DNA from 3 places in the Bacillus sp. URHA0034 genome. Region 1 is predicted to be linked to each of the others. Evidence: riboswitches for the same ligand, from Rfam matches in the RefSeq annotation. Region 1 holds a riboswitch; each other region holds the start of a gene.
What was found. A riboswitch is a leader RNA that binds a small molecule or an ion and turns the genes downstream of it on or off. The one in region 1 is predicted to bind thiamine pyrophosphate.
Positions count from the first base shown of each region.

Region 1 (2,268 bases):
GTTATCATTGGTATACAACGGAAGGAACGATTGATGACCTTCTTTCGTTGTCACCAAAGCAAATCGTGTATGTCCATGTGAACGACACTGATCAAGCTCCTAGCGATGCACACGACGGAGAACGCCTTCTGCCTGGTGAAGGTGTGATATACCTTACAGGATTCTTCCGAGCGTTGGACAACATTCATTATACAGGACCAGGTTCTATTGAAGTGTTGCACAAAGAGCCATTCTTGGAAGAGGATGACCAGATTCCCAAGAAAGCTTTTGAGGGAGTTCAGGGATTTTTACAAAAGATAAAATCTGAGAAAAAATTTTCTGTAAAAGAGTAATTTTTATTAAGACTTGTTCAAAATCAGAAAAGTTGATAATATTTTTAAAGACTGAAAAGGCTGGTTGGAGAAGACATTGTTCTTCTCCTATTTTTTATTGGCGGAAGTAACCATTACGGGTGAAGCGGGACATGCAGGAACGACAGGGATGAACGAGAGAAAGAGAGCGTTAACACCTGCCGAAGAATGTATTCTAGCGATTGAGAAAATTGCACAGGACAGTAGTGGAAATGTGGCGACAGTAGGGAAATTGGAAGTAAAACCTGGAAGCAGTAATGTCATTCCCGGGAAAGTGGATTTTACACTTGATGTTCGTGATATAGATAATGAGCGGCGTGAAACTACATTTGCTAAAATCTATGATTCTATCCAGGCCATTGCGGCAAACCAAGGTTTTGGTGTGAATTAGGAAGGTTCAATCCCTCTCATCTGTGAAGAGTTCACCAATCGTGACGAAAGCAGTAAAGGATTCTCTGCAAGAATTACCGTATCCTGCTTATGAATTACCAAGCGGCCCTGCCCATGATGCGATGGGATGGGAGAACTCACAGATATTGGAATGATTTTTGTAAGGAGCAAGAGTGGTATCAGTCATCATCCCGATGAGTGGAGTTCTTTTGAAGATGTTGCTCGTGGGTGCGAGGTACTATTCAGGAAAACGCTAAAACTACTATAAAAGGTAAAACGATAAATAAAGAGAAGACGTGAACCTTTACTTTCATATATTTACGAGTTATTATAAATTGAATATCATAAATATGCATTACTACTAGGGGTGCCCCATTTATGGGCTGAGAGAAAAACACCTGTTTTTTAACCCTTTGGACCTGATCTGGATGATACCAGCGTAGGAAAGTAGCTAAGTGGAAGTCTATTTTTTTCATAAGCTGCAAAAGCCAGGTCCATTACAGGATCTGGCTTTTTCCTATTAAAACAGCATCATTACAGGGAGCAATAAAACTTAAATAGATAAATAGAGAAGGAGATTACATCATGGAAGAGATCAACGAAGGTCAAAGTATGAGCTACAAAGAAATGCCTATTGGGTTGGAGGAGAAACTCCCTCCATTTAAAACCTTTTTATATGCTCTGCAGCATGTTGGTGTATCCAATGTGTGGCTTGATCCAATATTTGTCGCGGCGATGATTGGGTTACCTCTATCACAATCAGCCAATATCGTTAATGCCATATTTATTACAGCCGGTATTGTGACATTGACACAAGCTGCCAAATTAGTAAGATTGCCAATTATTCAAGGGCCATCTGCCGCATTTGATTCTATTATGATAGCTGCTGGCAAGGCGAACGGCTTGGCAGCTGCAAGCGGTGGTATTTTCCTTAGTTCCATTATCGTTTTTCTGCTATCTATTACCGGGATTATTGGACGTTTGAAAGGATTATTTACACCCGTTATTTCTGGCACCGTCATCTTTCTGGTTGGAATATCATTATCTGGGTTTACCTTATACGAATTTTTAGGAGGGTCCCCAGGTGATGAGTCGTTTGCCAGCCCATCGACTCTATTATTATCGATTTCAACTTCGATTATTGTTGTATTATTATCTCTTTTTGGCAAAGGCATTTGGAAATCCTATTCATTCTTAATTGCTCTCGTTATTGGTGATGTCCTTGCTATGATTCTAGGAAAAACAAATTTTTCGATGATAGACAGTAAACCGTGGTTCGGAATTCCGCACCTGCTTCCATACGGAAATTTAGCTTTTCATTGGGACACTTTTCTTACCTTTTTTGTGGCGTATATCGTAGCGATCATCGAAGCAATGGGTGTATATCAAGCATCGGGAGCGATGCTACATACGGAAATAGATTCAAAACGGATTCGCAATGGCTTTGCAGGCGAATCAGCCGGGTCATTCCTCTCTTCACTTATTGGCGGTTTCCCGACTACAGCTTATGCACAAAATGTCGGGCTGC
Region 1 covers NZ_JBWCDK010000002.1:6,142,429-6,144,696, reverse strand. The annotation lists gene ACZ9EE_RS31915 (sugar phosphate isomerase/epimerase family protein) at 1-332, shown strand, start outside; gene ACZ9EE_RS31910 (peptidase dimerization domain-containing protein) at 397-741, shown strand; TPP riboswitch at 1,094-1,203, shown strand; gene ACZ9EE_RS31905 (solute carrier family 23 protein) at 1,326-2,268, shown strand, end outside.

Region 2 (2,268 bases), 5.9 Mb from region 1:
CTCTTCAAAGTGAGTATATAAAAAGTTTTCTTTATGATGGTGTAAGCACCATTGGGCCATAATCGATCCGCCACGTGAGACAATTCCGGTTAACCGTTTCGCTGTTAACGGAACATATCGTAATAAGACACCGGCATGGATGGTAAAGTAATCGACACCTTGTTCAGCCTGCTCAATTAAGGTATCACGGTAAACTTCCCAAGTTAGATCTTCGGCAATTCCATTTACTTTTTCTAAGGCTTGATAAATCGGAACCGTACCAACAGGAACGGCTGAGTTTCGAATAATCCACTCACGAGTCGTGTGGATGTTTTTCCCTGTAGAAAGATCCATAATCGTGTCAGCGCCCCAGCGAGTAGCCCACGTCATTTTTTCCACTTCCTCTTCAATCGATGAGGAAACCGCCGAATTCCCAATGTTGGCATTTATTTTTACATGAAAATGGCGTCCGATGATCATTGGTTCTGTCTCTGGATGGTTGATATTAGAAGGGATTATCGCCCGGCCTCTTGCCACTTCATCACGGACAAATTCAGGCTTCATATTTTCCCTGATTGCGATGTATTCCATTTCAGGTGTAATGATTCCTTTTTTTGCATAATGGAGCTGTGTCACATTTTTTCCTATTTTTGCTCGTAATGGCTTACGCTTTAATCTAGGAAAAACTTTATGATTAGCCCTTGGGTCGTTTAGATCTTGATACCCATTATCTTCTGGTTTGATTTCACGGGCTTCATATTCTTCAACATCAGATCGTTCATTTATCCATGTACTACGAAGGGCAGGCAGACCTTTTGTGATGTCTACGGAATAATTTGAATCTGTATAGGGGCCGCTTGTATCATACACCCGTACTGGGGAATTCGCTTCCTCTCCAAAGGTACTTGTTGTCGGACTTAGTTCAATTTCACGCATAGGAACTTTAATATCGGGTCTTGAACCTTCTACATAAACTTTTTTACTGCCTGAAAAGCTTGACATGATGGAAATGTTTTTTTCATTTAATGAGGTGGATACCATTGATAAATCTCTCCCTTTTTATTTAATAAAAGGACGAGTTCTAGAACATGAATGGGAAAAAAGAAGCACATAAAAAAGCCGGGTCCTTTAAAAGGATGGACCCGGCAAATGTATGTAGAAGTTAATCTTAATAAAAGATGCTTATCAACTTCCCCACGCTGGTATGATCCAGATCAGGTCCAAAGGGTCAAGAAACTTAAGCGTGTTTCTCTCTCAGCCCAAACTATTGGACTCCCCTAGTTATGTTTATTTAACTTTTTTCAGTATACAAGAAAAGTGGATAGAATCAAATCGAAATTTATAAAATTTAGTAATTTGAGTCTATTTTACTAGTAGTTAACAGTTCATGTATATTTTTCAAAATCAAATAGAAAATAAGAAGTGAATATAACTATGGAGGAATGGATGATGAACGAAAGTATTCCAAATCAGAACGATCCTGAAAATAAAATGAAGATATTTAAAAACATTCATCAGTCAGCACTAAACTACGTCCAGCCGGCGATTGAAAATACGGCGCCAACGTCACAAGATGCAACTCAAAACTTAGTAAACCAAATCATGAAAAATCAAGAACCGTAATAGAAAAGACCTCATTTAGAGGTCACTCTCTTTCAGGGGCTATAATTCAACCTTAATTCGATCTGGGTCCTCAAAATAAACTGCGTAATGTGATTTTCCTCCTGCAAATGGATGCTTATTTTCATAGAGAATGTGAATACCTCTTTCTTGTAACGCGCTGGTCATCTCATCCACCTGCTGACGTGAACTTGCGTGAAACGCCAAATGGTTTAGACCCACCCGACATCTATGATAGGGTATATCAAGAAACCGCTGCTCAGCTTGCACAAAGACTATGTATGTTTCACCGAGTTTCTAGCTCTGCCCACTTTCCCATTCTTGAAAAGGTTCGTAGCCTAACTTTTCTAAAAACCAACCCCAAAATTCAATTGTCCTGCTTAAATCGGAAACATAGATTTCAATATGATGAATAAGTCCGTGTGACAATGGATTCCCTCGTTTCTTTACTTCAATTACTGAATTGTTTTAATAGAATAACACAAACCATGATTGAAAACTGTTTAATTATTTAAAGGATATTTTAATAGAACAGTAAAGTTTTTTTGATGAATAGAAAACTCGGCTAAGGTACTTGTCTGATAAGACTACTTGCGTGAATAGTGGGTAAGGTCGTTATTTCTACTAAGCCCTTTTCTCTGTCAGAAAACCTTCCATATTTTAGGACGA
Region 2 covers NZ_JBWCDK010000002.1:273,853-276,120, reverse strand. The annotation lists gene thiC (phosphomethylpyrimidine synthase ThiC) at 1-1,020, opposite strand, end outside; TPP riboswitch at 1,154-1,268, opposite strand; gene ACZ9EE_RS03610 (hypothetical protein) at 1,426-1,602, shown strand; partial or broken gene ACZ9EE_RS03605 (VOC family protein) at 1,642-2,028, opposite strand.
Region 2: another riboswitch for thiamine pyrophosphate. It lies ahead of thiC (phosphomethylpyrimidine synthase ThiC); the one in region 1 lies ahead of ACZ9EE_RS31905 (solute carrier family 23 protein).

Region 3 (2,268 bases), 5.4 Mb from region 1:
AACAGAAAAGCATTCACCCTTGACCGGATAGACTGATAGAGCCAGCCCTGTTTCATCCATTAGCTTTGAAGCCCATGCCCCGGTTGCAAGGACAACCTGGTTACAATCGATGTTTCCTAAAGTGGTTATAACCCCGTTTACTCGGTCATTTTCGTAGTTGAATGAAAGAACCTCTGTGTTTTCGAGAATGGTCGCCCCGAATTGTTCTGCGGCCTTTGCAAAAGCCTTCGATAATTTAGCTGGCTGGACATGGCCATCGTTAGGGATGAACATCCCGCCAGCAACGTTAGGGGAGAGGAAGGGTTCCAATTCTCGTATACTATGAGAATCAAGCCATTCTATTTCTGGATCCCAATGTCGTTGAAACGTAGCTTGTTGTTTGACTTCTGTGGCTTTTTCTTCTGTTTCGGCAATTTTAATCATGCCTTTACGAACAAACTCAATATCGATTCCGGTAATTTCAAATAACTCGTCTGAGAGGGAAGAAAACATTCCCTGGCTTTTTAAAGCTAATTGAAAAAAGGGACCATCATCTTCAATCTCCGCTTGTGCTGCCAGCATTCCGGCAGCGGCACTGGATGCTTCACAAGCCAAACGATTCTTCTCAATTAGAACCACCTTTTTCCCAAGCTTTGAAAGTTGATAGGCAATGGAACTTCCGTTTATTCCGCCGCCAATAATGGCAACATCAAATGAATTTTTCACCTTTTACCATCTCCATCTTTTAATGCATGTACATACGCTTTTACTGCGGTTAACGGATCGCTTGAATCTAAGACACCCGACATAACCGCAATACCTTTAGCACCAGCTTGAATGATTGGTTTTGTATTTTCAGGTGTGATCCCGCCAATAGCAATGACCGGAATAGCCAGTTTAGCTACTTTTGCTAATTCCTCGATACCTTTTGGTGTCTTACCTTGTTTAGAGTGGGAAGGGTACACGTGGCCGAACAGAACGTAATCAGCACCGTCCCTCAGAGCGTTTTCTCCATCCTGATAAGAGTGAATGGAACTACCTACCTTTAAGCTTGGAAACGCCTTTTTTACAATCGCTTGGTCCAAACTATGATAGGCTAATTGGACCCCTGCGACTCTTGCGGCAACAGCAACATCCACTCGGTCATTAATAATAATTTTTGAAAGGGGGATGTCTTTAGATAGCCATTCAACCGCTTGAAAAAGTTCCCGGGCTGTTTGTTGCTTTTCCCTTAAGTGGATCGACGTTACATAAGGGTGAATCTCAAGTAAAATCTCTCGTAACTGCTCGATTGGCATTTTAGCGTTCGAAATGATATGTAACTCTTTAACATTTGTTAAAATTCGCGTCACCTCTTTAGAAGATTCCGCTTATGAACAGGTGAAAAACAAAAAACCACTTTCCGATGTTTAGAAAGTGGTTTGATCATTTGAAAGAGAAAATTGCACATTCAAATATCCTGTTTTCCACTTCCCTACGCTGGTATAACCCAGATCAGGTTCATAGAGTCCCGAAGTAGTACTTCAATCTCAGCCCTTTAAAAAGGCACCTCTAGCGGATTTATTTTCCATATGAATTTGTAATAATTACCTGCATGTACAATACTATCACCATTGATTGAAATGTCAAATAATTTTATTTAGTAAGAACTGATCTTTTATTGTGACCATATAAGCTTTTTTTTCGAATTAGCGTATAATGAATATGTAGTGGCTCACCTTCACCCAATACCATGATAGCCACTGATACTGTACCCACGAACCAAGTAGGAATCAAGGATTGTTAAGGAATTGCTCAAATCATGATAAGATTCCGTTTATTTTACAGAAAATTAACAAGGAAATTTTTCATTTTTAACAAATTATATACGTATGTATTTATAAGGGGAAGGAGTGGAAAGAATGAAACATCAGAAAACTTTTTTTGTAATAGACGACCTGATTTTTGAAGTCGAGAAACCGGAAATAACCTTAAAGAAAATTAAAGTAACACAGGTGAAATTTGAAAATGAGGAGTATAAATTACTTAGAAAAAAGTTTGATGAAAATTTGTTTCATATTGAAAGAAAACCTGATGGTTGGTTTATAACAGAGAAAGATAAGCCTTTATAAGGAGTGAATAAGGCATGGAAGATACTTTACTGGATATCGATCCGTTACCTGCGGAGTTTTATGACCAGCCCACTCTCGAATTGGCAAGGGCATTACTTGGCTGCCTGCTTGTAAAAGAAACGAACGAAGGAATGACGGCAGGTTATATTGTCGAGACAGAGGCTTACATAGGGCCTGG
Region 3 covers NZ_JBWCDK010000002.1:718,053-720,320, reverse strand. The annotation lists gene thiO (glycine oxidase ThiO) at 1-705, opposite strand, end outside; gene ACZ9EE_RS05675 (thiamine phosphate synthase) at 702-1,331, opposite strand; TPP riboswitch at 1,434-1,542, opposite strand; gene ACZ9EE_RS05670 (hypothetical protein) at 1,881-2,090, shown strand; gene ACZ9EE_RS05665 (DNA-3-methyladenine glycosylase) at 2,105-2,268, shown strand, end outside.
Region 3: another riboswitch for thiamine pyrophosphate. It lies ahead of ACZ9EE_RS05675 (thiamine phosphate synthase); the one in region 1 lies ahead of ACZ9EE_RS31905 (solute carrier family 23 protein).